Regions from separate parts of the Pseudomonas sp. DF5 genome, predicted to be linked through region 2. Evidence: riboswitches for the same ligand, from Rfam matches in the RefSeq annotation. Region 2 holds a riboswitch; the other holds the start of a gene.
What was found. Region 2 has a riboswitch for cobalamin ahead of cobW (cobalamin biosynthesis protein CobW). Riboswitches for the same ligand answer to the same signal wherever they lie in the genome.
Positions count from the first base shown of each region.

Region 1 (15,092 bases), on a different contig from region 2:
CGGCGAGCAGGTTGTGGGTCTGGCCGACTACCTGGCCCGCGCCAAGGAAGGTCAGGACAAGATCTACTACCTGACCGGCGAAACCTACGCGCAAGTCAAAAACAGCCCGCACCTGGAAGTCTTCCGCAAGAAAGGCATCGAAGTGCTGCTGCTGACCGACCGCATTGACGAGTGGCTGATGAGCTATCTCAGCGACTTCGACGGCAAGAGCTTTGTCGACGTGGCACGCGGTGACCTGGACCTCGGCAACCTGGATTCGGAAGAAGACAAGAAAGCCGCGGAAGAAGTCGCCAAGTCCAAAGAAGGCCTGGTTGAGCGTCTCAAGACCGCTTTGGGTGAGTCCGTTGCTGAAGTGCGGGTTTCCCACCGCCTGACCGATTCCCCGGCGATTCTGGCCATCGGCGAGCAAGACCTGGGCCTGCAAATGCGTCAGATCCTGGAAGCCAGCGGTCAGAAGGTTCCGGATTCGAAACCGATCTTCGAATTCAACCCGTCTCACCCGCTGATCGAGAAACTCGACAACGAGCAGAGCGACCAGCGCTTCGCCGACCTGTCGCACATTCTGTTCGATCAGGCGGCCCTGGCGGCCGGCGACAGCTTGAAAGACCCGGCGGCTTATGTGCGCCGACTGAACAAGCTGTTGGTTGAACTGTCGGTTTAACCAAGTTGTATAAAAACCCGCTTCGGCGGGTTTTTTCATTCTGGTGCTTTTTAACTGGGGGTCAGTCATGAGCCAAATCACTGTTCGATCCGTCGCCTATCAGATTGACGGCCAATCGTATGAAAGCCGTCTGGCCTTCGATGCTGACCTTAAAGGCCCGCGTCCGGGTCTGTTGATGGCGCCGAACTGGATGGGCGTCAGCTTTGGCGCCGAGGAGATTGCCAAATCTGTGGCATCCAAGGGCTATGTGGTGCTTATCGCCGACTTGTACGGGCAATCGGTTCGTCCGCAGAACGGCGACGAAGCAGGCGCGGCGATGATGCCGTTGAAGAATGATCGCGCCTTGCTGCGCAAGCGCATGCAGGCGGCCTTCGAACAACTGCAAGGGCAGGGCGAGGCGGCGGTCGATACCTCGAAACTGGCGAGCTTTGGTTTCTGCTTCGGTGGTTGCTGCGCGCTGGAGTTGGCGCGTAGCGGTGCGCCGGTGAAAGCGGCGGTGTCGTTCCACGGCACGCTGGATACGCCGAACATGAACGATGCGAAAAACATCAAGGGTTCGGTGTTGGTGCTGCATGGCGCTGCCGATCCGTTGGTACCGAAAGAGCAGCTGCCGGCGTTTGAAGCTGAGATGAATGCCGCCGGTGTGGATTGGCAATTGCTGAGCTATGGCGGCGCGGTGCATTCGTTCACCGACCCGCATGCCAACGTGCCGGGCATGATGATGTATGACGCGAAAACCGCGGCTCGCGCGTTCACGTCGATGCATAACTTGCTGGATGAAGTGTTCAAGGGCTGATTGCTGCCCTCGGTTCGGACACTGATCGTTCCCACGCAGAGCGTGGGAACGATTAGCCGATCAGTTACAGGGGCGTTGGCGGGCTTCGGTGTTTCGGCAACTCAATCCGCTCACTTTCCCCCGGCACCGTCGGCCAATCCCCGGCTGCCCAGCGCCGACGTGCTTCATCAATCAATGCTGGATCACTGGCCACGAAATTCCAGTTGATCCGTCGTGGCCCGTCCAGTGGCGCTCCGCCAAACAGCACGGCATGGCAGTCGCTCTCGGCAAGCAGCGTCATTTCTTCCCCGGCCGGCAGCACCACTAGCGTGTAGGGCTCCAGCAGCTCGCCATCAAGCTGCGCCTCGCCGCTCAACACATACAACGCCCGTTCTTCATGCTCGGTGGGAATCAGCAGTGTGGTCGCCGTTTGCAGGTTCAATTCGGCGTACAGCGTAGGGGAAAGCACCGGGATCGGCGATTCGAGGCAAAAGCCTGATCCTGCAATCATCCGTATCTTCACGCCAAGGTTATCGCTGACGGGCAGCGTAGCAGCCGGATGGTGGCTGTAGTGTCCCGGGCCGTGTTCATGATCCTTGGGCGAGGCCAGCCAGATCTGTAAACCGTGCATCGTAAAGCCGCTGTTCTTCAATGCTTCGGGCGTGCGTTCGACGTGGGCAATCGCACTGCCGGCGGTCATCCAGCTGACATCGCCGGCATTCACCACCTGATCGGAACCGAGGCTGTCCTTGTGCTGGATTTGCCCTTCGAACAGGTAGGTGAGGGTGGACAGCCCGATGTGCGGATGCTGACGGATGTTCATGCCTTTGCCCGGTGGATAACGGGTTTCGAGCATGTGGTCGAAAAACACGAAGGGCCCGACGTTGCGGCATTTGGCTGACGGCAAAGGGCGAAGGATCGGCTGGCCCTCGACATCTTCGGCGCGGGGGCGGATCACGAGCGGAGTGTTCATGGTGCATTCCAGGCTAAGCGGGTGACGCAGGGAGCATAACCCGCTTGCACAGCCGTTGCCGCTATTGGCTGAAGGCGCCTTCGGACAGATGAGTCTCGATGCTGACTTCAGAGGTGGTCATCAGCTTGTGTACTGGGCAGCGGTCGGCCACGCGGTGCAGCTCGTCGCGCTGGGCATCGGTGAGTACGCCCTTGAGCGTGAGTTTGACGTGCAGGGCATATTTGCCTTTCTGCTCTTCACTGTTGTCGCGCTTGACCTCGACCCCGACGCCGGTCAGTGGAATGCCCTTCTTCTTCGCATACAGTTTCAGGGTCAGAGCCTTGCAGGCGCCGAGGGCAGCGTCGAAATAGTCGTGGGGCTCTGGCGCGGTGCCTTCGCCACCGGACGACTTGGGAACATCGGCAAACAGTTCATGGTCATCGATCTGGACGCTGTGACGAAAACCTTCGGCGGAGACAGTATTGACGGTAACAGTCATGGGAAACCTCGCGGGGATCAGGAAAAAGTCATTCGATCAAAAAAGACCTTGAATTTATAGAGCCTTCCTTCAAGTTCGCGTTCCACTTTCTTGCACGATGCTGCCTCCTTCCCATGCATCGTGCGTTGATCGCTCCCGCCCAAGCAAACGCCAGACGAAAAAAAGCCCCGCGTTTGCGAGGCTTTCATGAAGGTCAGGATCAGCTGCCTTTGACCGTCTTGCCGTTGACCGTACCGTCGAGGAGCATGATGTTGTACTCCTTGCCGTCGGTTTCGACTTGTTGCAGACGGACCAGCAGGTAATCCCAATCCTTGGCGAACCACAGCACGGTGATGCGCTTGCTTTGTGTTGGATCGCGTACGCGCTCGACCTTGATCGCATCGATCTGGCCGGCCTTGGTATCGACTTTCTCCGAACCCAGCACGCGGAAGTCATAAGTATCGACTTCGCCGTCATCGACGACCTGATAGCTCATGCTTTTCTTGCCGGCGGCGACGTCATGCTGCAGCGCCAGTTGATAGGTGGACTTGTCGACCATGCCGCGGTTGAGCGGGAGCTTGACGGCGTCACCGCGATCGATGCCGGTGACCATCTTGTTGGTCCAGTCGAAGTCCAGATCAGCCTTCTTGGCTTTGCCCAGACCACCGCGTTCAAAGTGGTAGGACTGCGGCAGCAGCGTGTCCTTGTCCAGGGTCAGGGTGCTTTCTTCGGTCAGGCTGGCGATCATCATCGACGCCTTGAAGCTGAGTTTCCAGACGCCGTTGGCTTCCTTGGTCAGGCTGCGTTCGGCGGTGCCGCTCATGGGCAGTTGCTTCCAGTCGGCGGTGTAGCTGGCGGAGAAGGGTTGAAGGTCCGCGGCCTGCGCAAACGGCAGGGCGAGCAGAGCGCAAGCGAAGAGCAGGGCACGACGCATAAAATCTCCTAGGTTCGAATCAAGTGGCCGCTGGCCGCGAGTAACTGTCCGTCCAGTAAAGCACCTTGTTCGCCGAGTGATAAACGGCCTTCGGCAAACCAGCGTACGGCCATCGGGTAGATCAGGTGTTCCTGGGTATGGACTCGCTGCGCCAGACTCTGCGGCGAGTCGTGCAACTCTACCGGTATTACTGCCTGTACGACCAGTGGTCCGCCATCGAGTTCCTCGGTGACGAAGTGCACGGAGCAGCCATGTTCCGTATCGCCGGCCTCCAGCGCGCGCTGATGAGTGTGTAACCCTTTGTATTTGGGCAGCAGCGAGGGATGGATATTGAGCAGGCGACCCTGATAGTGGCGCACGAAGCCAGCGCTGAGAATGCGCATGAAGCCGGCCAGTACCACAAGTTTGGGGTTGAAGGCGTCGATCAGCTCGATCAGCGCGGCATCGAAGGCCTCGCGACCTTCGAAAGCCTTGTGATCCAGGGTGCGGGTGTCGATACCCGCATCCCTGGCCCGTTGCAGGCCGTAGGCGTCGGCGCGGTTGGAAATCACCGCAGCAATGCGGGCCGGGCTGTCGCCGGTCCGCGTGCTGTCGATCAAGGCCTGCAAGTTACTGCCGGTGCCGGACAGCAGCACCACCACATCACAGGTCTGGGACATTAATGAGCCTTGAGGTTCTTCAGTTCGACCTGAGCCGCGCCTTCGGCAGCGGTGGCGATCTGACCGATGACCCATGGCTGCTCACCGGCTTCACGCAGGACGTTCAGCGCGGTTTCAACGTGCTCCTGGCTAACGCAGATGACCATGCCGACGCCGCAGTTCAGTACGCGGTGCATTTCGGTTTCGTCGACGTTGCCTTTCTCTTGCAGCCAGTCGAACACCGCCGGGCGGGTCCAGCTCGCGACGTCAACCACCGCTTGAGCGCCTTTTGGCAGCACGCGCGGAATGTTGTCCAGCAGGCCGCCACCGGTGATGTGGGCCATGGCCTTGACGGCGCCGGTGTCCTTGATCAGCTTGAGCAGCGGCTTCACGTAGATACGGGTCGGAGCCATCAGCAGGTCGGTCAGCGGTTTGCCGTCGAGCTGGATGTTCTCGATGTCGGAACCCGACACTTCAATGATCTTGCGGATCAGCGAGTAGCCGTTGGAGTGCGGGCCGGAAGAAGGCAGGGCGAGCAGGGCATCGCCGGCAGCGACTTTCGAACCGTCGATGATTTCGGATTTTTCCACGACACCGACGCAGAAGCCGGCCAGGTCGTAATCTTCGCCTTCGTACATGCCAGGCATTTCAGCGGTTTCACCGCCGACCAGGGAGCAGCCGGACAGTTCGCAGCCGGCGCCGATGCCGGTCACAACCTGAGCAGCGGTGTCGACGTTCAATTTGCCGGTGGCGTAGTAGTCGAGGAAGAACAGCGGCTCGGCGCCGCAGACCACCAGGTCGTTCACGCACATGGCCACCAGGTCGATGCCGATGCTGTCGTGCTTGTTCAGGTTCAGCGCCAGACGCAGCTTGGTGCCGACGCCGTCAGTGCCCGAGACCAGCACCGGTTGTTTGTAACCGGCCGGGATTTCGCAGAGGGCGCCAAAACCGCCCAGGCCGCCCATGACTTCCGGGCGCGCAGTGCGCTTGGCGACGCTCTTGATGCGTTCGACCAATGCTTCACCGGCGTCGATGTCTACACCGGCGTCTTTGTAGCTCAGGGAGGGTTGCTTGCTCATGATCCAGGCCTTTAGGGGGGGATTCAGGGGTAACGACCGAGTCCAGCGGGGGAACGCCGAAATCGATGGGGCGATTGCCTCACGCGAGTTTCAGAGTGCCCGGCTGTTGCCGGTCTGCGAAGGCGCGCGATTTTATCAGGCTTGAGGGGCAGCGGCCATCCTCGTACCGACGGGCAGGGGCATATCGCGTTAAAAAAAACTGATATTGCCCGTGTTGGTGGCGCTCCACATGGTTGTATAAGGTACGACGTTAACCGTCTATCGTTATGACAGTGCGAAAACTTACCGTGATCGTATGAATGTTTTGCTTGGGTGTGTGGTCACAGCCCTGGCTCTATCATCTTCATGCGGTCTGTTCCAACCGCTCTTGTCGTCAGGAATCTTTCATGCGTTTTCTTAAATTCTTGTTCGTGGGCTGTTTATCCGTGGCCAGCCTGACCAGCCATGCAGAAACCGTCAAAGGCCTCTATCAAGTGCGCCAACCGGTCAGCGGCCAGACGCCAGAGGCGCGCGATCAGGCGACTCAGCAAGCGCTGGAAACGCTGGTGTTGCGTCTGACCGGCGATCCCAAGGCGGCGCAGAGCCCTGGTCTGGCGGCCGTGCGCAAAGACCCTCAGCAGATCATCAGTCAGTTCGGCTACGACGCCGGGCCGCCGGAAGTATTGAAAGTCGATTTCGATCCGACCACAACCGAGCAGGCCTTGCGTCGTGCCGGATTGCCTGTGTGGGGAGCCGATCGGCCGTCGATTCTCGGCTGGTGGTTGAATGACTCCACCGAAGGTTCGAGCCTGGTCGGCGACGGTCAGGCGAGCGCTGCGCCGCTGCGTCGGGCGGCTCAGCACCGTGGCCTGCCGCTGCGTTTGCCGTTGGCGGATCTGAATGAACAGATTGTCGCCACGGCGCCGAATCTGGAAGGTGCGGACCCAGCGCCGCTGCGTACTGCCTCCGACCGTTACAATGCCGATGCCTTGCTGGCGGTGCATGCCCGTGAAGAAGGGGGGCAATGGCAAGCCAAGTGGCGTCTGTGGCTGGGCGATCAGAAAGAGGCCGGTAGCGTGCAGGGTGCCGATACCGCCGCTGTGGCCGATGCGGTGATGCTGGCGGTCAGCCAACGCCTGGCGCCGCGTTTTGTCGCCAAGCCGGGTGCATCGGGCGAGCAATTGTTGGAAGTGCAGGGCATGAATCTGGAGCGTTATGCGACGCTTGGGCGTTTGCTGGAGCCCTTTGGTGCGCGTTTGCTAAGTGTCGATGGCGACCGCGTGGTTTATCGCGTCAATGGCAGCGCGGATCAGCTGCGAGCTCAGTTGTCTCTGGCGCAATTGCAGGAAGTTCCGGCCGGTCAGGCACCGGTCCCTGCTCAGCCCGTGGCTGCTGGTACGGCGCCGGCCGCAACGCCAGCCACGGCACCGACGCCGCAGTTACATTTCCGTTGGTGAGTTTTTTCTTTATATAGAAGCAGGAGTGGTACATGGCCGATACGCGGCGTTGGTTCTGGCTCGGTGGGGTGGTCCTGCTTTGCGCGTTTGTTTACCTGTTGCATCCGATCCTGACGCCGTTCCTGGTGGCGCTGTTGCTGGCCTATCTGTTCGACCCGCTGGTGGATCGGCTGGAGAAGCTCGGCTTGTCCCGGACATGGGGCGTGGTGGCGGTGTTCGCGTTGTTCACGATGGTCCTAACCACGCTGTTGTTGGTGTTGGTGCCGATGCTCGCCAAGCAGCTGTTTCGCTTGTATGAACTGGCGCCGCAGATGCTCGACTGGTTGCAGCACACTGCGTTGCCGTGGGCGCAATCGAAGCTGGGCTTGTCGGAAGGCTTCTGGAAGTTCGACAAACTCAAGGCGGCGATCAGCGAGCACATGGGCCAGACCACCGACATTGTCGGCGTGGTGCTGAGTCAGGCGACGGCTTCAGGCCTTGCGCTGATTGGCTGGCTGGCCAATCTGGTGCTGATCCCGGTGGTGAGTTTTTATCTGCTGCGCGACTGGGACCTGATGATGGCCAAGATCCGCAGCCTGTTGCCACGTAATCGTGAGGAGCGCGTGATGTCCCTGGCCGGGGAGTGTCATGAAGTGCTTGGGGCGTTCGTGCGCGGACAGTTGCTGGTGATGCTGGCACTGGGTGTGATCTACGCCGCTGGCTTGATGATCGTCGGGCTGGAGCTGGGGCTGCTGATCGGTCTGATTGCCGGTCTGGCGGCGATCGTGCCGTACATGGGGTTTGTCATCGGGATTGGCGCGGCGTTGATTGCCGGTCTGTTCCAGTTCGGCGGCGATCTGTATCCCATGGTCGGTATCGTCGCGGTGTTCATGGTCGGCCAGGCGCTGGAAGGCATGGTTCTGACGCCGTTGCTGGTGGGCGACCGGATTGGCTTGCACCCGGTGGCGGTGATCTTCGCGATTCTGGCCGGCGGCGAGCTGTTCGGTTTTACCGGTGTGCTGCTGGCATTGCCGGTGGCGGCGGTGATCATGGTCCTGGTGCGCCATGTGCATGATTTGTATAAAGATTCGGATATCTATGGCGGCGTCGATGACCCTGAGCTGTAAGGCTTCTTGATCGCTCGTCGCGGGCAGCCTGGTTTCACGCCGGGTTTGCCCGTATCCCTCGCGCAGCTGTCACATGCACCGCCAAAGAAACTGTCATAAAACCAGCATGTTAACGCAAACCTTTGATTTTGCTTGTGGTCTGTCGCATTGTGCCGTCAGCTTCACGGGTATAAACTTCGCAAACTTTACACAGAGGCCACTAACGGTTCCTTTGGAACTGTTCAGTCAGCATGAAACCGATTCAGCTGCCCCTAGGTGTGCGTCTGCGTGATGACGCCACCTTTATCAATTACTACCCAGGCGCCAATGCCGCTGCACTCGGCTATGTCGAGCGGCTGTGCGAAGCCGACGCCGGCTGGACGGAAAGCCTGATTTACCTCTGGGGCAAGCACGGGGTGGGGCGCACGCATTTGTTGCAGGCGGCTTGCCTGCGTTTCGAGCAGATGGGTGAACCGGCGGTGTATCTGCCGCTGGCCGAGTTGATGGACCGTGGCATCGAAATCCTCGACAACCTCGAACAATACGAACTGGTTTGCCTGGACGATTTGCAGGCGGTCGCCGGAAAAGCTGATTGGGAAGAGGCGTTGTTCCATCTGTTCAATCGTCTACGTGACAGCGGTCGGCGTCTGCTGATCGCCGCCTCGACATCCCCGCGCGAACTGCCGGTGAAACTGGCGGACCTCAAGTCTCGGCTGACACTGGCGCTCATCTTCCAGATGCGTCCGCTCTCTGACGAAGACAAATTGCGTGCCTTGCAGTTGCGCGCTTCCCGTCGTGGACTGCACCTGACTGACGAAGTCGGGCATTTTATTTTGACTCGCGGTACCCGCAGCATGAGTGCACTTTTCGAGCTGCTTGAACGCCTCGATCAGGCCTCCCTTCAAGCTCAGCGCAAGCTGACAATCCCGTTCCTGAAAGAGACGTTGGGCTGGTAAAGGCCAGGTTTTTCGCGGGTTCCGGCATATTCCAGGCGTCAACAAATCCGCTTTCCTGCAGGGGGCAGGCTGCGCAAAGGTTCAAAATGGGCTTAAGCGCTTAGATGGAAACGAGAAACCGATAAGTCACATAAAGATCGATTGAATTTGCAAATGAGATCGATAGCGGGCATAGTCTCGGCTTCTTTACAACTATCAGCCACGGTCGTGCCCATGCTAAATCGCTTCGCACCCCTCGTGCCTCTCGCACTCGTCACCCTGTTGTTCGGTTGCGCTGCTCACTCTCCAGTGTCCCAGCAAGAGCCACAGCATCAGGTTTCAAATTCAGTTACCGCACAGTCTTCTTCCGTTCTTTTCCAGGAAGAGCTGGCAACCAATAAAGAACTGGCAGACTTCGCCGGCGGCAAGTCGTACCAGCTTCCGGTTCTGGCCGACAGCATTCTCGAACGTGGCATGTCCCTGATCGGTACCCGTTACCGTTTCGGCGGCACCTCCGAGGCTGGCTTTGACTGCAGCGGTTTCATCGGTTATCTGTTTCGTGAAGAGGCTGGCATGAACCTGCCGCGCTCCACTCGCGAAATGATCAACGTTGACGCTCCGCTGGTGGCTCGCAGCGCCCTCAAGCCGGGTGACCTGCTGTTCTTCGCCACCAATGGCCGTCGCGGTCGTGTCAGTCACGCCGGGATCTACGTGGGTGACAACCAGTTCATCCACTCCAGCAGCCGCAAAAGCGGTGGTGTCCGGGTCGATAGCCTGGGCGACAGCTACTGGAGCAAGACCTTCATCGAAGCCAAGCGTGCACTCGCAATGGCACCGGCTGCAGCGCCTATCGTCACTGCGCGCAAATAAGCGGACAGTTTACAAGGCGAACTTAAAGTCTTACTTGAAGTTTGCCGCGTAGCCGCTAGAATCCTGATCTATTATTGATGGCAAACCGCCTGCGTTCTGCGCAGGCGGTTTTCTTTTCTGCCTTAGTGGCAGAAAAAAGCCGCAGCCAGATCAGGATGTTCTGCTTATGACGATGTCGGCCCGCCTCGCACTCATGTTCTTCGCAGCGCTGCTCAGCGCCTGCGCCAGCCGCACACCGCCATCTGCGCCGGTGGTTCGCGCACCGATTGTTTTCGGTTCTCCCCAAGCCTTTTCCCCTGCGGCAGAAGACGTGTTGTTTCGCGCGCTCGGTCTGGTGGGGACGCCTTATCGTTGGGGCGGCAACACGCCGGATTCCGGGTTCGATTGCAGCGGTTTGATCGGTTACGTCTATCGCGATGTCGCAGGCATTTCCTTGCCGCGGTCCACACGCGAGATGATCGGCATGCAGGCTCCCAACGTCGGCAAGGAAGGCCTGCAAACCGGCGACCTGATTTTCTTCGCCACCAATGGTGGCTCTCAGGTCAGTCATGCCGGGATCTATGTCGGCGAAGGGCGCTTCGTTCATGCGCCAGCCACGGGCGGCACGGTCAAACTGGACAGCCTGTCCAAAGCTTATTGGCAGAAAGCCTATCTGAGCGCCAAGCGCGTCTTGCAACCTGAACACTTGGCACATAATCCCTAGGGGTTTGTCATGATCGCTCTGGCGGAGTTGTAGGAGCGAGGCTTGCCCGCGAAGGCGGCAGCACAGTCAACATTGATATCGACTGACACACCGCTTTCGCGGGCAAGCCTCGCTCTTACGGACAGACTTTACTTGGCCGCGGAAACGCGCCACACCTTGTTCCCCACATCATCCGCCACCAGCAAGCCGCCCTGCTGATCGATCACCACGCCCACCGGCCGACCCATGGCTTTTCCCTCGTCGTTGAGGAAGCCGGTAAGCACATCCAGCGGCTGCCCGCTCGGTTTGCCGGCGCTGAACGGCACGAAAATCACTTTGTAGCCGCTGTGCGGTTTGCGGTTCCACGAGCCATGCTGGCCGATAAAGGCACCTTGGGTGAACGGAGCGGGCAACTTGCTGCCTTCGGCGAACGTCAGGCCCAGCGATGCGGTATGGGGCCCCACTGCGTAGTCCGGTGCAATGGCCTTGGCGACCAGATCTGGGTTTTGTGGTTCGACGCGAACATCGACATGCTGACCGTAATAGCTGTAAGGCCAGCCATAGAACCCGCCGTCCTTCACTGAAGTGATGTAGTCCGGCACCAGGTCGCTGCCGATTTCATCCCGCTCGTTGACGGCGGTCCACAGTGCGCCGCTCTGAGGCTCCCAGGCCAGGCCGTTCGGGTTGCGAATCCCCGAGGCGAAGATTCGATGGTTGCCGGTGGCGCGATCCACTTCCCAGATCGCCGCGCGACCTTCCTCCTGATCCATGCCGTTTTCGCCGACGTTGCTGTTCGAGCCCACGGTGACGTACAGCTTGCTGCCGTCCTTGCTGGCGATGACATTTTTGGTCCAGTGGTGATTGCGCGTGCCGCCCGGCAAATCGACTACTTTGATTGGCTGCGACTTGATCGCTGTCTCGCCGTTTTCATAGTGAAAGCGCAGCAAGCGGTCGGTGTCGGTGACATACAGGTCATTGCCGACCAGGGTCATGCCGAAAGGCGAGTTGAGGTTTTCCAGGAACACCGTGCGGGTTTCGGCGACGCCGTCGTGGTCCTTGTCCCGCAGCAGAGTAATGCGGTTCGGGCTGGGGACGCCGGCACCGGCGCGGCCCATGACTTTGCCCATGATCCAGCCGCGAATGCCTTTGCTGTCATCGGATTTGGCCGGCGCGTTGGTTTCGGCCACCAGTACGTCACCGTTGGGCAGCACGTAGAGCCAGCGCGGATGCTCGAGGCCTTCGGCAAACGCTACTACTTGAGTGCCTGCGGCGGCGACGGGCTTTTTACCTTGAGGCCAGCCGATCGCCGGGGCGATGTTCACCGTCGGGATCAGAGTTTTGTTCGGTTCCGGCAGCTTGGGCGACGGTCCGGTGCCGTCCGAGACTTGCAGGCTGGAGGTTTCACCACAGGCGGCGAGCCCTCCGGCGAGCGCGATGATGAACACGAGCTGGGGTTTGCGCATTACTGATTTTCCCTATGAATGCATTGACGTAATCATAGAGAAGCGTAAACACCCGATGGTTCAACCGGTCAGCCGCGGGCTTCCTTGAACAGCACGGCGATCCCCGGATGGTAATTGCCGGCTTCATTGCGCAACTTGCGGTAGGCGTAAGGGAAATACCAGGCCACCGCGCAGGTGTGTTCCTTTTGCAGGTCGTCGAGCATGTCCTGGAGTTCTTCCGGGGTGGCGCTGTGCTGGGCTTTTTGTGGGGCGACAAACAGGCAGCCGAGTTTCAGGTCGCTGGCGTAGCTGATGCGCTTCGCGTCGCTGGTGATGTCCGCCAGTGCCTGCGTCAGGTTCAAGCTATTGACCCGTGGCCAGCGCTGGGTGGCCTGCAGGTACGCGCGTTCTTCGCTGGTGGCGATAAATAGATCGGCGCGGGCGTTGCGTTCGCCTTCTTCGGTCTGTTTGCGCGACGGTGTTTGCTGCAGCGTGACCATTTCCGCCATCCAGGCTGCGGCAGAGAGCAGGCCGAGGTTGGCGTTTTCGTCGTACCAGTAAGGCGTATCGTTATCGCCGCGCACGGCGTTGTAGCGGTCGATACAGTCAAACCAGCGTTCCAGGACCGGGCGCAGGAATTCCAGCTTCGGATTGCTGATGATCATGCCTTGCATGTGGCTCACCCTTGTTATTGTGTTATGAGGTTGTGGCTCTTTGATATCACTGCTGGCAGTGTGGCACAAGATTGGCGTCAGATAATTGATCGGCGGCAGTTATTCGCCGCAAGGCGTCCCGTCTTTAATTGACGCTCCACCCCCAACCCTCTAACCTTCGCGGCTTGTTTCAGGTGCTCTGTGGCCTTGGTCGACAGAGTGAAACAGGGAAGCCGGTGAGTGGATTTCTTCCAGCGAAGAATGATTACGATCCCGGCGCTGCCCCCGCAACGGTAAATGAGTGAAGACTGCGCATTGAGCCACTGTGTCTATTTTTGGCATGGGAAGGCGCGCCGTCGGGCCAATCGCCGCTCATGAGCCCGGAGACCGGCCTGATCCATTCAGCGGCATCACGGTGGGCGATGCCAGGCTTCTTGCCGTCTATTCTTGTGCCTGCCCGCCGTTATCCAGCCTCAACGGAGAGCTCCCCCCATGACTGATACCCCTGATCGTGACGAACGCCATCTGGCGCGCATGCTGCGCAAAAAAGCCGTGATCGACGAACGCATCGCCAATTCACCGAATGAATGCGGCCTGCTGCTGGTGCTGAGCGGCAACGGCAAAGGCAAGAGCAGTTCGGCGTTCGGCATGCTCGCGCGCTCCATGGGGCACGGCATGCAGTGCGGTGTGGTGCAGTTCATCAAAGGGCGCAGCAGCACCGGCGAGGAGCTGTTCTTCCGGCGCTTTCCGGAGCAGGTGCGTTTTCATGTGATGGGCGAGGGCTTCACCTGGGAAACCCAGGACCGCCAGCGTGACATCGCCGCCGCCGAAGCTGCGTGGGCGGTGTCCCGCGAACTGTTGAGCGATCCGTCGATTGGCCTGGTGGTACTCGATGAATTGAACATCGCCCTCAAGCACGGTTACCTCGATCTTGATCAGGTGCTCAGCGACTTGCAGGCCCGTCCGCCTATGCAGCATGTGGTGGTCACTGGCCGTGGCGCCAAACCGGAGATGATCGAACTGGCTGACACCGTCACCGAAATGGGCATGATCAAACACGCCTTCCAGGCCGGGATCAAAGCGCAAAAAGGCGTCGAGTTGTGAGTCAACCACGTCAATGCCCGGCGGTACTGATTGCCGCGCCGGCCTCCGGTCAGGGCAAGACCACCGTCACCGCCGCGCTCGCCCGTTTGCATCGCAATCAGGGGCGCAAGGTGCGCGTGTTCAAGTGCGGACCGGACTTTCTTGACCCGATGATTCTCGAGCGCGCCAGTGGTGCACCGGTCTATCAACTGGACATGTGGATGGTCGGCGAGCAGGAAAGCCGTCGCCTGTTGTGGGAAGCCGCTGGCGAAGCTGACCTGATTCTCATTGAAGGTGTCATGGGGCTGTTCGACGGTACGCCGTCCAGCGCCGATCTGGCGCGGCACTTCGGTGTGCCAGTGCTCGGCGTGATCGACGGCACCGCGATGGCGCAGACCTTTGGCGCACTGGCCCTGGGCTTGGCTCGCTATCAGCCGGATTTGCCGTTTGCCGGTGTGTTGGCCAACCGGGTTGGCACCCTGCGTCATGCGCAATTGCTCGAAGGCAGTCTGACAGAAGGCTTGCGTTGGTACGGCGCGTTGTCCCGGGAAACCGGCATCGAATTGCCAAGTCGGCACCTCGGCCTGGTGCAGGCCAGCGAATTGAATGATCTCGATCTGCGCCTCGATGCCGCCGCCGCCTCGCTGGCCAGCAGTTGCGACGTGGCGTTACCGCCTGCCGTGGAGTTCGCCGCACCTGAAGTGATCGCCGCCGAACCATTGCTGGCCGGTGTGCGGATTGCCGTGGCCCGGGACGAAGCCTTTGCGTTTACCTACGGCGCGAGCCTGGATCTGCTGCGGGCGATGGGCGCCGAGTTGTCTTTCTTCTCGCCGATCCGCGACCGCGAGTTGCCGGAGGCAGACAGCCTTTATCTGCCGGGTGGTTACCCTGAATTGCACCATGTGGCGTTGTCACAAAACACGCCAATGCTGACCGCCATCCGCGCTCATCACGCAGCGGGCAAACCGTTGCTGGCCGAGTGTGGCGGCATGCTGTACTTGTTGGACTCGTTGACCGACGTCGAGGGCACTCGCGCTGAACTGGTTGGCTTGCTGACCGGTGATGCGGTGATGCAGAAGCGTTTGGCGGCGTTGGCCTTGCAGGCGGTGGAACTGCCTGAAGGTTTGCTGCGTGGACACACTTATCACCACTCGCTGACCAGCACCGAGCTTGAGCCGATTGCGCGTGGCTTGAGCCCCAATGGCGGGCGCGGGGCGGAGGCGGTTTATCGTGAGGGGCGGATGACGGCCTCTTATGTGCACTTTTATTTTCCCTCCAATCCATCGGCGATTGCTGCGCTTTTTGTGCCCGACCTTGAGGCCGCCTTCGCGGGCAAGCCCGCTCCCACAATGGACCGCGTTTCTTCAGGCATCACGTCTTCTAATGTGG
Region 1 is NZ_JBYVYM010000016.1:110,588-125,679, forward strand. Features, by position in the region: gene htpG (molecular chaperone HtpG) at 1-661, shown strand, start outside; gene AC30D7_RS16575 (dienelactone hydrolase family protein) at 729-1,457, shown strand; gene AC30D7_RS16580 (pirin family protein) at 1,522-2,409, opposite strand; gene AC30D7_RS16585 (OsmC family protein) at 2,471-2,887, opposite strand; gene AC30D7_RS16590 (DUF3108 domain-containing protein) at 3,087-3,800, opposite strand; gene purN (phosphoribosylglycinamide formyltransferase) at 3,809-4,459, opposite strand; gene purM (phosphoribosylformylglycinamidine cyclo-ligase) at 4,459-5,517, opposite strand; gene AC30D7_RS16605 (DUF2066 domain-containing protein) at 5,904-6,953, shown strand; gene AC30D7_RS16610 (AI-2E family transporter) at 6,986-8,059, shown strand; gene hda (DnaA regulatory inactivator Hda) at 8,290-8,994, shown strand; gene AC30D7_RS16620 (C40 family peptidase) at 9,208-9,843, shown strand; gene AC30D7_RS16625 (C40 family peptidase) at 10,010-10,546, shown strand; gene AC30D7_RS16630 (PQQ-dependent sugar dehydrogenase) at 10,675-11,988, opposite strand; gene AC30D7_RS16635 (hypothetical protein) at 12,057-12,641, opposite strand; cobalamin riboswitch at 12,796-13,030, shown strand; gene cobO (cob(I)yrinic acid a,c-diamide adenosyltransferase) at 13,113-13,724, shown strand; gene AC30D7_RS16645 (cobyrinic acid a,c-diamide synthase CobB) at 13,721-15,092, shown strand, end outside.
Region 1: linked by a shared signal. The riboswitch ahead of cobO (cob(I)yrinic acid a,c-diamide adenosyltransferase) and the one ahead of cobW (cobalamin biosynthesis protein CobW) in region 2 are both predicted to bind cobalamin.

Region 2 (15,092 bases):
GTCGAAATCCAGTCGACGACGGATGATCTGGCCGCGCTCGGCGGGTGCGGTATGGCCACTGAGGGCGACGTTCAGGCCAAAGCGGTCGAGCAGTTGCGGGCGCAGTTCGCCCTCTTCCGGGTTCATGGTGCCGATCAGCACAAACTTCGCCGAATGCCGATGGGAAATCCCGTCGCGCTCGATCAGGTTGGTGCCGCTGGCGGCCACGTCGAGCAGCAGGTCCACGAGGTGATCGGGCAGCAAGTTCACTTCATCGACGTAGAGCACGCCGCCATCGGCCTTGGCCAATACACCCGGAGAAAACTGTGCGCGCCCTTCGCTCAGGGCTGCGTCGAGGTCGAGGGTGCCCACCAGTCGTTCTTCGGTGGCGCCCAGGGGCAAGGTGACGAATTGACCGCTGGCCAGCAGGTCCGCCAGACCTCGGGCCAGGGTCGACTTGGCCATGCCGCGCGGGCCTTCGATCAGCACGCCACCGATTTTCGGGTCGATGGCGGTCAGGTACAGGGCGAGCTTCAAGTCATCGGCGCCGACCACGGCGGAGAGCGGGAAATGGGGAGTGTCGGTCATGTTCAAATCTCAGTCATGGTCGGTGGCAGGCACACCTTGTACCTGTGGGAGCGTGGCTTGCCCGCGAAGGCGTCCGCTCAGTCGAAATCAATATTGACGGTGAGGGCCTCTTCGCGGGCAAGCCTCGCTCCCACAGGTTAGCGGTGCCACAGAGTTACCCGTCTTCTTCGATGTCCAGCAACAAATTCTCCAGCGCCTCGCGGTATTCACCCGGTTCCTGCCACATCCCCCGTTGCTGCGCTTCGAGCAGGCGCTCGGTCATGTCGCGCAAGGCGTGGGGATTGTGTTCGCGAACAAACTCTCGAGTCGCCGGATCAAGCAAATAGGCGTCCGCCAGCAACGCATACTGGTGATCGTCGATCAGCTGCGTGGTGGCGTCGAACGCAAACAGGTTATCGACCGTCGCCGCCAGTTCGAACGCGCCTTTATAGCCATGACGCTTGATCCCGTCGATCCATTTCGGATTGGCCGCCCGGGAACGGATCACCCGGTTCAGCTCTTCCTTCAATGTACGGATCTTCGGCAAGTCCGGCTGACTGTGGTCGCCGTGATAACTCGCCGCCGCTGCACCGCTGAGGCTTTCGACGGCCGCCAGCATGCCGCCCTGGAACTGGTAATAGTCGTTGGAATCGAGCAAGTCGTGCTCGCGGTTGTCCTGGTTTTGCAGCACGGCCTGCACCTGGCTCAGACGCTGGGCAAACTGCTCGCGGGCGGCGGTGCCTTCATCGGAGCCGCCGTAAGCGTAGCCGCCCCAGTTCAGGTAAACCTCGGCCAGGTCTTCGCGGCTTTGCCACAAACGACCGTCGATGGCGCCTTGCACGCCGGCACCGTAGGCACCCGGCTTGGCCCCGAAGATCCGCCACCCGGCCTGTCGCCTGGCTACCTCCTCATCCAGACCGGACTCCAGCAGCGCTTCGCGCTCGATACGAACCTTGGCTGCCAACGGGTTGAGATCGTCCGGTTCATCCAGCGCGGCGACTGCTTGCACGGCGGCATCGAATAAACGGATCAGGTTGGCAAAGGCATCGCGGAAGAATCCGGAGACGCGCAAGGTCACGTCCACCCGCGGCCGGTCCAGCAGGCTCAACGGCAGAATCTCGAAGTCGTCGACCCGCTGACTGCCCGTCGCCCACACCGGCCGCACGCCCATCAAGGCCATGGCCTGGGCAATGTCGTCGCCGCCGGTGCGCATGGTCGCGGTGCCCCAGACCGACAGGCCGAGCTGACGCAAGTGATCGCCGTGATCCTGCAAATGCCGCTCGAGAATCAGGTTCGCGGATTGAAAGCCGATGCGCCACGCCGTGGTGGTCGGCAGGTTGCGCACGTCCACCGAATAGAAATTGCGCCCGGTGGGCAACACGTCCAGCCGTCCACGGCTGGGCGCACCACTCGGCCCGGCCGGGACGAATCGCCCGCTGAGGGCGTCCAGCAGGCCGTGCATTTCCGCCGGGCCGCAGGCGTCCAGGCGTGGCGCAACCACCTCGCGCAAGCTGTCGATGATCGCGCTCACGTCGGACCAGCCTGGCTCGCTCAGCCGATCGATTTCAGTGCTCAAGGCTTGCTCGATCAACTGCGCGGCGAACAGTTCCAGACGCTCACGGGTGTCCCCCGCCGTGCGCCACAGCTCATCACTGACCGCCTGCAAGGCATCCGGCCGAGGACCGTTCCAGGGCTCGGCCAACACGCAATCCAGTGGATCGAAGCCCAATTCGAACGCCTTGGCCAGCGCCCGCAGCACGCTCGATTGCGCACCACGACCGTCGCCGCGGGGAATGCGCAGCAAGGCCAATAAAGTGTCGATGCGCAATCGCCCGGTCGGCGACTCGCCAAACACGTGCAGGCCATCGCGAATCTGCGATTCCTTCAAGTCACACAGGTAGGTGTCCAGGCGCGGCAACCAGATCGCCGCGTCGGCATCGCTGTCGAGCTTCTCGTCCAGTTGCAGTTCGCGATCAATGTGCGTGTCGCGCACCAGTTGCAGAATATCGCGCTGCAGTTCCCGGGCACGGCGCGGATCGAGCAACTGCGCTTCGTAATATTCGTCGGCGAGCAATTCGAGATTACGCAGCGGGCCGTAGGTTTCGGCGCGGGTCAGCGGCGGCATCAGATGATCGATGATCACCGCTTGCGTACGACGCTTGGCCTGGGCGCCCTCGCCCGGGTCGTTGACGATAAACGGATAGATGTTCGGCAGCGGTCCAAGCAGCGCGTCGGGCCAGCAGTTTTCCGACAGCCCGACGCCCTTGCCCGGCAGCCATTCGAGGTTGCCGTGCTTGCCGACGTGGATCACGCCGTGGGCCCCGTAGGTGTTGCGCAACCAGAAGTAAAACGCCAGATAACCGTGGGGCGGCACCAGGTCCGGGTCGTGATAGACCGCGCTCGGGTCAACCTGATAACCCCGCGCTGGTTGAATGCCGACGAAGGTCAGGCCGAAGCGCAACCCGGCAATCATCATTCGCCCGCCACGGAACATCGGATCGTTTTCAGGCGAGCCCCAACGTTGCAACACCGCCTCGCGGTTGGCTTCGGGCAGCGCGTTGAACATCAAAAAGTAATCGTCCAGCGCCAGGCTTTGCTGACACGGGCGTTGATCGATAGTGTCCAGGTCATTGCTGACGCCACCGAGCAGTTGCTGGATCAGCGCGGTGCCGCTGTCCGGCAACTCGGCCGGCAACGGATAACCTTCTTGATGCAGCGCACGCAGGATATTCAGCGCCGCGGCGGGTGTGTCGAGACCGACGCCATTGCCGATGCGTCCATCGCGAGTCGGGTAGTTGGCGAGGATCAGGGCAATGCGTTTTTCACCGTTGGGCACTCGCGCCAGATCGATCCAGCGCCGTGCCAGTTCGGCGACAAAATCCATCCGTTCCGGTTGTGGTCGATAGCAAACCACATCGGACTGACTGCGCTCGCTGCGCCACGCCAGATCCTTGAAGCTGATCGGCCGACTGATGATTCGCCCGTCCAGCTCCGGCAGCGCGATGTGCATCGCCAAGTCACGGGGACCGAGGCCTTGCTCGCTGGCACGCCAACCGGGCTCGTTGTCCTGGGCGCAGATCGCCTGAATCACCGGGATGTTGCGACGAAACGGCCGCAGGTGCGGCGTTTCAGGGCTGGACTGGGCGAAACCGGTGGTGTTCAGAATCACCCCCGCCTCGACGTCATCCAGCCAGTCCTCGACCACCGACAGGCAGCCAGGCTCTTTCAGACTGGCCAGCGCAATCGGCAACGGGTTGAGCCCCGCCGCCTGCAAACGCTGGCAGAAAATATCGATGAAACCGGTGTTCGCCGCCTGCAAGTGCGAGCGGTAAAACAGCACCGCCGCCACCGGCTGATCGGCCTGCCAGTCGGCTTGCCAATCCTGAAGGTGCGCGGGGCTTTTTTGCGGGTGGTAGATCGCGGTGCGTGGCAGGGTTTGAGGCTCGGACCATGGATAATCGCGACCCAGCCAGCGACTGGCGAGGCAGCGAAACAAGTCGAGCGCATTGGCCATGCCGCCCTGACGCAGGAAGTGCCAGAGCCGGTCGCGGTCTTCGGGGATTACGGTGCTCAGGTCGCTGAGTTCCGGGTCCGGACGATCGTCGCCCGGCACCAGAATCAACTGCACACCGCGCTGGGACAATTCCACCAGACGCTCGATGCCGTAACGCCAATAGGCGATACCGCCATGCAGCGAGATCAGAATCACCTTGGCGTGGCGCAGCACTTCGTCGACATAAAGATCGACCGAGGCGTGATTCTGCACCTGCATCGGGTTGGCCAGGCGCAGGCTCGGGTAATCGTCGGGCAGCTGCTGCGCCGCCTCGGCGAGCAACGCCAGACTGGAATCGCCGCTGCACAGGATCACCAGCTCGGCGGGGGTTTGTCCAAGGTCGGCAATGTTGTCATCCGACACGAAACCGCCGGGCTGGGTCCTGAGCAGGTGCATGGGTTAAACGCTGAGCGCAGCGCGCAATTGCGCTTCGAGTTGAACGGCGTCCAGCGACTGACCGATCAACACCAGACGGGTGGTGCGCGCTTCCTCGGCCCCCCACTGACGGTCAAAGTGCTTGTCGAAACGCGTGCCCACGCCCTGAATCAACAGGCGCATCGGCTTGTTCGGCACCGCAGCGAAACCCTTGACCCGCAGAATACCGTGCTGCACCACCAGTTGCGTCAGCGCGTCCATCAGCAGGCTTTCGTCGGCTTGTGGCAGCTCGATCGAGATGGAGTCGAACGCGTCATGGTCGTGATCGTGGTCGTCTTCATCTTCGTGGTGGTGATCGTGATGGCTGTGGCGGCTGTCGATGTGTTCTTCGGAACCGGCGCCGAGGCCGATCAGCACGTCCAGTGGCAAGCGACCGCTGCTGGCTTCGATGACTTTTACCGCTGGAGGCAGCTCTTCGGCGACTTCCAGGCGCACGCGGGCCAGGTCCGTGGCGCTGATCAGGTCGGCTTTGTTGAGGATTACCAGGTCGGCGCTGGCCAGTTGGTCGGCGAACAGCTCGTGCAGCGGCGATTCGTGGTCCAGGTTCGGGTCGAGTTTGCGCTGGGCGTCCACTTGATCCGGGAACGCCGCGAAGGTGCCGGCGGCCACGGCTGGGCTGTCGACCACGGTGATCACCGCGTCAACGGTGCAGGCGCTGCGGATTTCCGGCCACTGGAAGGCTTGAACCAAAGGCTTTGGCAGGGCCAGGCCCGAAGTTTCGATGAGGATGTGGTCGAGGTCGCCGCGACGCGCTACGAGTTCGCGCATCACCGGGAAGAATTCTTCCTGAACGGTGCAGCACAGGCAGCCGTTGGCCAATTCATAGACGCGACCGCTGGCCTCTTCTTCAGTGCAGCCGATGGAGCATTGCTTGAGGATCTCGCCGTCGATGCCCAGCTCGCCGAACTCGTTGACGATCACCGCGATGCGACGGCCCTGGGCGTTGTCGAGCATGTGCCGCAGCAAGGTGGTTTTGCCCGAACCGAGGAAGCCGGTAACGATGGTGACGGGGAGTTTGGCCAGTGTTTTCATCGGATGCCCTTTGGCAAGGTGGCGGGCATACGGGACGACGACCGGCAACGCGGGCGCGCGTGCCTGAAGAGTTCGCCACCGGATCACCCCGCCCGGTTGAAAGTGAGAATCTGTGTCGAGGCAGGTCTCCTGGCTGACGGCGCGCCGGGCGTTGGCCCGGCATTCGCTGCGCCTTCCCGCGAACCCGTTGCACAGGGTTTGCAGTGGCGTGGCAGCGAACATCACCGTTCACAGTTGCGGGGGCAGCCGCGGCATCGACCGCGTTCCCTTCTTAGCTTCGACAGACGCCGAAGAACCTCGAAAGCGCAAGGCTACGCATCGTGTGGGGGCGGGTCAATGTCTTGTCGGCGAATGCGATCACCTGTGGCGAGGGGGCTTGCCTGTGGCGAGGGAGCTTGCTCCCGTTCGGCTGCGAAGCAGTCGTGAAACCATGCACTGCAAATCTTACAGACAGACCGCATGAATCCGATGCGACCGCTATGCGCTCGAGCGGGAGCAAGCCCCCTCGCCACAGATATTGGGTGTTAGTGAGAACCCCTGCCAATTGACTCCCCGCCCTCGCCCATGCTCTCCTACACGCCTTGTTACGGGTGCCCTTCACAGGGTGAAACGGGAAACCGGTGAATCATGTGCTTTACTCTAAAGCCATGTCAGTCCGGTGCTGCCCCCGCAACGGTAAGCGAGTGAAGCGTCAGATCCACTGTGCCTGTCATTGGGCATGGGAAGGTGATGCTTGCAGGTTCAGGCACAAGCCCAGCCCCTCGCGAGCCCGGAGACCGGCCCGCAACACAAAGTGACTTTTACGTTCACTGAATAACAAACCCGCGGTGGGCGGGCGCTGTTCGAAATCTCTGCGAGCCCTTGGCGTGCGGAGGTTTTCATGCGCTCTATTCACCCGCTGACAGACCAGAGGGAAGCGCCATGACGATCATCAGCAACACCGCCAGCAACACCGACAAGAGCATCGCCAGCACCACCACGACCCTGACTCAACGCCTGACCGCCGCCGTGTGTGCGTCGATCCTTGGCGCTAGCCTTGTGTATTTCGCCGGTTTCTCGCACATCGAAGCGGTGCACAACGCCGCGCACGATACCCGTCACAGCTCCGCCTTTCCGTGCCATTGAGACCTGCTGAGATGATCAAGCGTATTGCGCAAACCGCAGGGTTCACCGGGCTGCTGGCCGCCCTGTTGTTGACCCTGCTGCAAAGCTTCTGGGTCGCCCCGCTGATTTTGCAGGCCGAGACCTACGAAAAATCCGAGCCGGCCGCTGTTGAAATCCACGAGCACGCGGCGGGCGCAGTCGCTCATACCCACGATGCCGAAGCCTGGGAACCGGAGGACGGTTGGCAGCGCGTGCTGTCCACTACCGGCGGCAACCTGGTGGTAGCCGTCGGTTTCGCCCTGATGCTCGCCGGTCTTTACACTCTGCGCGCACCGACCAAGACCTCTCAGGGCCTGCTCTGGGGCCTGGCCGGTTATGCGACGTTCGTGCTGGCTCCGACTCTCGGCCTGCCGCCCGAACTGCCGGGCACTGCCGCGGCGGATCTGGCGCAACGGCAAATCTGGTGGATTGGCACTGCCGCGTCCACGGCGGTCGGCATCGCGTTGATCGTGTTCAGCCGTCACTGGCTGATGAAAGTCCTCGGCGTGGCGATCCTGGCCGTGCCGCATGTGATCGGCGCACCGCAACCGGAAGTCCATTCGATGCTGGCGCCGCAAGCCTTGGAAGCGCAATTCAAAATCGCTTCGCAGTTGACCAACGTGGCGTTCTGGCTGGCCCTGGGCCTGATCAGCGCCTGGTTGTTCCGCCGCAAAAGCGATGGCCATTACAGCGCATGACTGAAAACGGCACAGTGCCGACCCTGGTGGTCGGCCTGGGCTGCCAGCGCGGCTGCCCCGTCAGCACGCTGCGGGCGCTGCTCGATCAGGCGTTACAGGCCCATCAAATCGAGCTTCGTGAGATCAAGGCCCTGGCCAGCATCGACCTCAAGCGCGATGAACCTGGCCTGATCGAGCTGGCCGAACAGCTGGCATTGCCGCTGATGTACTTCAGCAGCGAACAATTGGCGACCTATCAAGCACAACTGAGCCACCACTCGGACATCGCGTTTGAACGCACCGGTTGCTACGGCGTGGCGGAAAGCGCCGCGTTGGCCCTGGCCGAACAATTGGCCCAGGCACCGGCAAAGTTGCTGATTCCACGACAAAAATATGCCCAGGCCACCCTGGCATTGGCCAGCGCCGCGTAAAATCCCCGATAATCCCTGCCCTCGATCATGAGCATTCTTCATCTGAAGCATGCCCAGCACCTATTTCTGACAGGAAACGACGATGACCGTCTACTTCATTGGCGCCGGCCCCGGCGACCCGGAACTGATCACCGTCAAAGGCCAGCGGCTGATTCGTAGCTGCCCGGTCATCATCTATGCCGGCTCCCTGGTCCCCGCCGCCGTTCTGGAAGGCCACCGGGCCGAACAGGTGGTCAACAGCGCTGAACTGCATCTGGAACAGATCGTCGAGCTGATCAAGACCGCCCACGCTAACGGCCAGGACGTGGCCCGGGTGCATTCCGGCGACCCGAGTCTGTACGGCGCGATCGGCGAGCAGATTCGCTACTTGCGTGAACTCGACATCCCTTTCGAAATCATTCCCGGCGTCACCGCCACCGCCGCCTGCGCGGCCCTTTTGGGGGCCGAACTGACCCTGCCGGACGTGTCACAGAGCGTGATTCTGACCCGTTACGCCGACAAGACCGCCATGCCCGCTGGCGAAGAACTGGGCAGCCTGGCGCAACACGGGGCGACCATGGCGATCCACCTGGGGGTCAATCATCTAGAGAAGATCCTTGCCGAATTGCTGCCGCACTACGGCGCCGACTGCCCGATCGCGGTAATTCACCGGGCGACCTGGCCTGATCAGGATTGGGTGGTGGGAACGCTTGCGGACATTGCGCAGAAGGTACAAGCCAAGGGTTTTCGCCGAACGGCGCTGATTCTGGTGGGTCGAGTGCTGGGCAGCGATCACTTCAGTGAATCGTCGCTGTATCGCGCGGGGCATGCACACCTATACAGACACTGAAGCACTTGTGGCGAGGGAGCTTGCTCCCGCTGGACCGCGCAGCGGTCCCAAAATCAGCCAACGCATTCATCACGGGAAAATGCATCGGCTGGATTGCGACTGCTTCGCAGTCGAGCGGGAGCAAGCTCCCTCGCCACAGGTTATCGATCATCCATAAAAAAACGGTGCTCACGGGCACCGTTTTTTTATGTCGCAGCGAACACCTTAGTAGTAGGCGTTTTCTTTCTGCGTGTGGTCGGTCACGTCACGTACGCCCTTGAGCTCGGGAATGCGCTCGAGCAAGGTGCGTTCGATACCTTCCTTCAGGGTGACGTCTGCCTGGCCGCAGCCCTGGCAACCGCCGCCGAACTTCAGCACGGCGATGCCGTCTTCGACCACATCGATCAGGCTGACCTGACCGCCGTGGCTGGCCAGCCCCGGGTTGATCTCGGTTTGCAGGTAGTAGTTGATGCGCTCGTTGACCGGGCTGTCGGCGTTGACCATCGGGACTTTGGCGTTTGGCGCCTTGATGGTCAGTTGGCCGCCCATGCGGTCGGTGGCGTAGTCGACTACCGCATCGTCCAGAAACGCTTCGCTGAACGAGTCGATATAGGCGGTGAAGCTTTTGAGCCCCAGCGCTGTATCTTCAGGTTTTTCTTCGCCCGGCTTGCAGTAGGCAATGCAGGTTTCGGCGTACTGGGTGCCAGGCTGGGTGATAAAGACGCGGATGCCGATACCCGGGGTGTTCTGCTTGGACAGCAGATCGGCCAGGTAATCATGGGCGGCGTCGGTAATGGTAATAGCGGTCATGGAAACTCCTCGCAGGCTTGGACGCAGTTTACGCCAATCGACGCGCCGCACAAAGTCCTAGTATTTTTGTCGGGAAAGTGTGCCTTTGTCCATGAGCGTCCTGATCACCGCAGCCCTCTGTAGGAGCGAAGCTTGCTCGCGAAGGGTCACTGATATTCAGCGTAGATGTCGACTATCAGACCGCTTTCGCGAGCAAGCTTCGCTCCTACAGGGGGTCGGCGGTTCGTGTTCGGCCTTCAATCAGAGATTCTCGTAGCGATTCATGTCCAGCACGCCCTCTTCCACCGGATCGGTGTCGTGGATGTACTGGCTCAGATCATGGAAATACTGCCAGAACTGCGGATGACTGCGGCGTATGCCCCAGCGCTCGACGATTTTCTCGAAGCTGGCGGCGTCTTTGGCATTATCCATCTCGTCGACGAACGCCGGCACTTGCCCGGCCGGGATGTTGAACATGAAGTTCGGGTAGCTGCTCAGAACACCCGGATAGATCGTCAACGTGTCGAGCCCCGGCTGATAACGCAGCGATTCACCGAGCAGGAACGCCACATTGCTGTGGGCTCGGTTGCGCAGCAGGCTGTAGACCTCGCGCTTGCCGCTTGGACTCTCGATGCGCAACATCGTGGCTTCCGGCAGCTGATCGATGACTTTCAAACCCGCAGCCGGGCGTGAAGTCAGGCGACTCAGGGCCTGTTCGGCGTTCTGCAACGCCGGATCAATGTTCGGCCGTGAGCAATAAGCGCCGTCGCAGCGGTTGATCGGATCGGGCCTGGCATTGAGTTCGCCGTAACGCGACAGCAGCTGCAAGGCGAAATCGCGTTTCGGGTCGGTTGCGTCCAGCGTCAGTGCCGTCGGCTTGTCGTTGTCGATGTCCTCGTAATCCAGCCACATCTTGAACTTGCCGCTGTTCTGGTACCAATCGTCGAGATAGCCATCCCGTGAGCTCGCCGGCATCAGGCGCAGGAAATTCTGCTCGGCACCGTTGCGAATCAGGTCGAAGTACAGCCGGGTCTGAGCCTGATGGGACACGTTGCCGAACACATCGAAGTTGACCGCCAGCTGGTAATAGGTGCGCTCCAGCAACGGGTAATCGAACAGCCACATCGTCTGCGGCACATCGCCGATCAGGCCCTTGGTCACCGAGGCGCTGTCGAAATGCCGGAAGATACTCAACAGCGCATTGTCATTGCCGGCCCACAGGGTCGACCAGCTCGGCGCCGGCAAGTCGGCATAGCTGTCACGGCGCAGGGCCTCATATTCGTTGCGCTTGTTGCGGTAGTCATGCCACAGACTCAGGACACTGCCGACGTCATCGTTCTGCCCCGGCATCGCCAGCAGCGGCGTAGCCTGGCCACGATATTTCGGGTCGGTGATGTAAAGATCATGCTCCGGGGCCTGGAACAGTGCCCAGAAGTTATCGCGAATCACGTCGGTGGCGATCTGGCCCCGGCAGACCGGGCCGCGAATAAAGGTACGTACGAAGTATTCGGCGTTATCGAGCATGAACTGGTAACGCGCCTGGGCCGGGATCGCCTCGAACGTGGCAAACGGATTGGCCCGACGTTCCGGCCCGTAGCCCGGTAACGCGTTGACCTGCCAGTTACCGCTGTAGAACAGGCTTTTTACCCGCGCCATCTTCGCCGCGCTCAGCGGATAGGTGATGTGGGTCTTGTGCACGATCACGCCTTGCACCGGCCACAGACGGTAATAGACCTGAGTGCCTGGATCGTCATTCGGACGGCGCGTATTGATCAAGTCGATGGGCTGGCCCGTCGGCGTGCGCGAACGTACCCACTGAAAGAAATGCCCCGGCTCGCCATCCTTGAAATAGAGATGCGCCAAGAACCAGTGTTCGAATAACCAGCGCCCGACCAGACTCTCCCGGGCGCCTGGCGCATTCAGCAGGTTTTCCCACTGCACCACTTGCAAGGCTTCCCTGGGACTGGGCACCAGACCCTGCTGATCGATCGGCGCGCCGGAGGCCAGCCAGCGTTGCAGCGTCTGGTATTGCTGATCGGTAAGACCGGTAACCGCCAGCGGCATGCCCTCCTTCGGATGAGAGCTGGTGTAACCGTCGAACTCCGCCGGCATGGCGCACAGCGTTTCCCGGTTCAGGCCCAGGACGATCTCTTCCGGCAATTTGGCGTTGGGTTGCAACGGCGTTCTATGGCCTAGTTCAAGCATGCGCGCCATCAGCGCCGCCTGACTGCCTTGGGCGTCGAGCACCGAATAGAAGCCCTTTTGCTGCCAGGCACGTTTGCCGAAGGCGTCATAAAACAACCGGGTCGGCGCGGCGGCACGGCTGCGCTCACCGTCATAGACTAGCGCCTTCGTCGCGCCTCGGGCCGCCCCTTCGCCACTGCCCAGATTGAGCTGACAGGCGGCGTCGTAGCAGGCATGGCAGGCCACGCACTTTTCGGTGAAGATCGGTTGAATGTCACGAACGTAGGAAATGTCCGGACCTTGCGCAACGGCGCCCCCGCTTAAAAACAGCATCAATAGGCTGGTGACGACGCGATACGACATATCCCTGGTCCTGATCATATGAAAACGCCGCGATTCTACCGGTCTGGCCTGCGCACCAACATGAACGATATTCATGCAAAACCGGCACATGCTCCAAAAGCACACAGGTTTGTTATTATTCCGGCCCTTCGTCATGGCCTTACCGAGTAGTCCAAATGTCCGATCGCAGCGTTCGCCTTCAAGCTCTCAAGCACGCCCTCAAAGAGCGCATCCTGATTCTCGACGGCGGCATGGGGACAATGATCCAGAGCTACAAGCTCGAGGAGCAGGATTACCGTGGCAAACGTTTCGCCGACTGGCCGAGCGATGTCAAAGGCAACAACGACCTGTTGGTACTGACCCGTCCGGATGTGATTGGTGGCATAGAAAACGCCTACCTGGATGCCGGCGCCGACATTCTGGAAACCAACACCTTCAACGCCACCCGAATTTCCATGGCCGATTACGGCATGGAAGAACTGGCCTACGAACTGAACGTAGAAGGCGCACGCCTGGCGCGCAAGGTGGCGGATGCCAAAACCCTGGAAACCCCCGACAAGCCGCGTTTCGTCGCCGGAGTGCTCGGCCCTACCAGCCGTACTTGCTCGCTGTCGCCTGACGTGAACAACCCAGGCTACCGCAACGTGACCTTCGATGAACTGGTGGAGAACTACACCGAGGCCACCAAAGGCCTGATCGAAGGCGGTGCCGACCTGATCCTGATCGAAACCATTTTCGACACCCTCAACGCCAAAGCGGCGATCTTCGCCGTGCAAGGGGTTTACGAAGAGCTGGGCGTCGAGCTGCCGATCATGATCTCCGGCACCATCACCGATGCCTCCGGCCGTACCCTCTCCGGCCAGACCACCGAAGCGTTCTGGAACTCCGTGGCCCACGCCAAGCCAATTTCCGTCGGCCTGAACTGCGCCCTCGGCGCCAGCGAATTGCGCCCGTACCTGGAAGAGCTGTCGAACAAGGCCAGCACCCACGTGTCGGCGCACCCGAACGCCGGCCTGCCAAACGAATTCGGCGAATACGACGAGCTGCCGGCGCAAACCGCCAAGGTCATCGAAGAATTCGCCCAAAGCGGCTTCCTCAACATCGTCGGCGGCTGCTGCGGCACCACGCCGGGCCACATCGAAGCCATCGCCAAAGCGGTCGCCGGTTACGCCCCGCGTGAAATCCCGGACATTCCCAAGGCCTGCCGCCTGTCGGGCCTGGAACCGTTCACCATCGATCGCAGCTCGTTGTTCGTCAACGTCGGCGAGCGGACCAACATCACCGGTTCCGCCAAGTTCGCCCGCCTGATCCGTGAAGACAACTACACCGAAGCCCTGGAAGTCGCCCTGCAGCAGGTCGAAGCCGGCGCCCAAGTGATCGACATCAACATGGATGAAGGGATGCTCGATTCGAAGAAGGCCATGGTGACCTTCCTCAATCTGATTGCCGGCGAACCGGACATCTCCCGCGTACCGATCATGATCGACTCCTCGAAGTGGGAAGTGATCGAAGCCGGCCTCAAGTGCATCCAGGGCAAGGGCATCGTCAACTCCATCAGCATGAAGGAAGGTGTCGAGCAGTTCATTCATCACGCCAAACTGTGCAAACGCTACGGCGCCGCGGTGGTGGTGATGGCCTTCGATGAAGCCGGCCAGGCCGACACCGAAGCGCGCAAGAAAGAAATCTGCAAACGCTCCTACGACATTCTGGTCAACGAAGTCGGCTTCCCGCCGGAAGACATCATCTTCGACCCGAACATCTTCGCCGTGGCCACCGGTATCGAAGAGCACAACAACTACGCTGTGGACTTCATCAACGCCTGTGCCTACATCCGCGACGAACTGCCCTATGCCCTAAGCTCCGGCGGTGTGTCCAACGTGTCGTTCTCGTTCCGTGGCAACAATCCGGTGCGCGAGGCGATTCACTCGGTGTTCCTGCTGTATGCAATCCGCAATGGCCTGACCATGGGTATCGTCAACGCCGGCCAACTGGAGATCTACGACCAGATCCCGGTGGAGCTGCGCGACGCCGTTGAAGACGTGATCCTCAACCGTACTCCGGAAGGCACCGACGCCCTCCTCGCCATCGCCGACAAGTACAAGGGCGACGGCAGCGTCAAGGAAGCCGAGACCGAAGAGTGGCGCAATTGGGACGTCAACAAGCGTCTGGAGCATGCCTTGGTCAAGGGCATCACCACGCACATTGTTGAAGATACTGAAGAATCGCGGTTGTCGTTCGCGCGCCCGATCGAAGTCATCGAAGGCCCGTTGATGGCCGGCATGAACATCGTCGGCGACCTGTTCGGCGCCGGCAAAATGTTCTTGCCGCAAGTGGTGAAGTCCGCCCGCGTGATGAAGCAGGCTGTGGCCCACTTGATCCCGTTCATCGAACTGGAAAAAGGCGACAAGCCGGAGGCCAAGGGCAAGATCCTCATGGCCACCGTCAAGGGTGACGTGCACGACATCGGCAAGAACATCGTCGGCGTGGTGCTGGGCTGTAACGGCTACGACATCGTCGACCTCGGCGTGATGGTGCCGGCGGAGAAGATCCTGCAAGTCGCCAAAGACGAGAAATGCGACATCATCGGCCTGTCCGGGCTGATCACGCCTTCGCTGGACGAAATGGTTCACGTGGCCCGCGAGATGCAGCGTCAGGACTTCCACCTGCCGCTGATGATCGGTGGCGCGACCACCTCCAAGGCGCACACGGCGGTGAAGATCGAGCCCAAGTACAGCAACGACGCGGTGATCTACGTCACCGACGCCTCCCGCGCCGTGGGCGTGGCGACGCAGTTGCTGTCCAAGGAGCTGAAAGCCGGTTTCGTCGAGAAGACCCGCCTGGAATACATCGACGTTCGTGAGCGCACCGCCAACCGCAGCGCCCGCACCGAGCGCCTGAGCTACCCGGCGGCCATCGCCAAGAAACCGCAGTTCGACTGGGCCGGCTATGAGCCGGTCAAACCGACATTCACCGGCGCCAAGGTGCTGGATAACATTGACCTCAAGGTTCTGGCCGAATACATCGACTGGACACCGTTCTTCATCTCCTGGGACCTGGCCGGCAAGTTCCCGCGCATCCTGCAGGATGAAGTGGTCGGTGAAGCCGCCACCGCGCTGTACGCCGATGCCCAGGAAATGCTTGCCAAGTTGATC
Region 2 is NZ_JBYVYM010000002.1:31,089-46,180, reverse strand. Features, by position in the region: gene AC30D7_RS02260 (magnesium chelatase ATPase subunit I) at 1-567, opposite strand, end outside; gene cobN (cobaltochelatase subunit CobN) at 722-4,495, opposite strand; gene cobW (cobalamin biosynthesis protein CobW) at 4,499-5,566, opposite strand; cobalamin riboswitch at 5,669-5,881, opposite strand; cobalamin riboswitch at 6,138-6,365, shown strand; gene AC30D7_RS02245 (CbtB domain-containing protein) at 6,488-6,691, shown strand; gene AC30D7_RS02240 (CbtA family protein) at 6,703-7,407, shown strand; gene AC30D7_RS02235 (cobalamin biosynthesis protein) at 7,404-7,817, shown strand; gene cobM (precorrin-4 C(11)-methyltransferase) at 7,900-8,646, shown strand; gene nfuA (Fe-S biogenesis protein NfuA) at 8,851-9,435, opposite strand; gene AC30D7_RS02220 (fatty acid cis/trans isomerase) at 9,676-11,961, opposite strand; gene metH (methionine synthase) at 12,117-15,092, shown strand, end outside.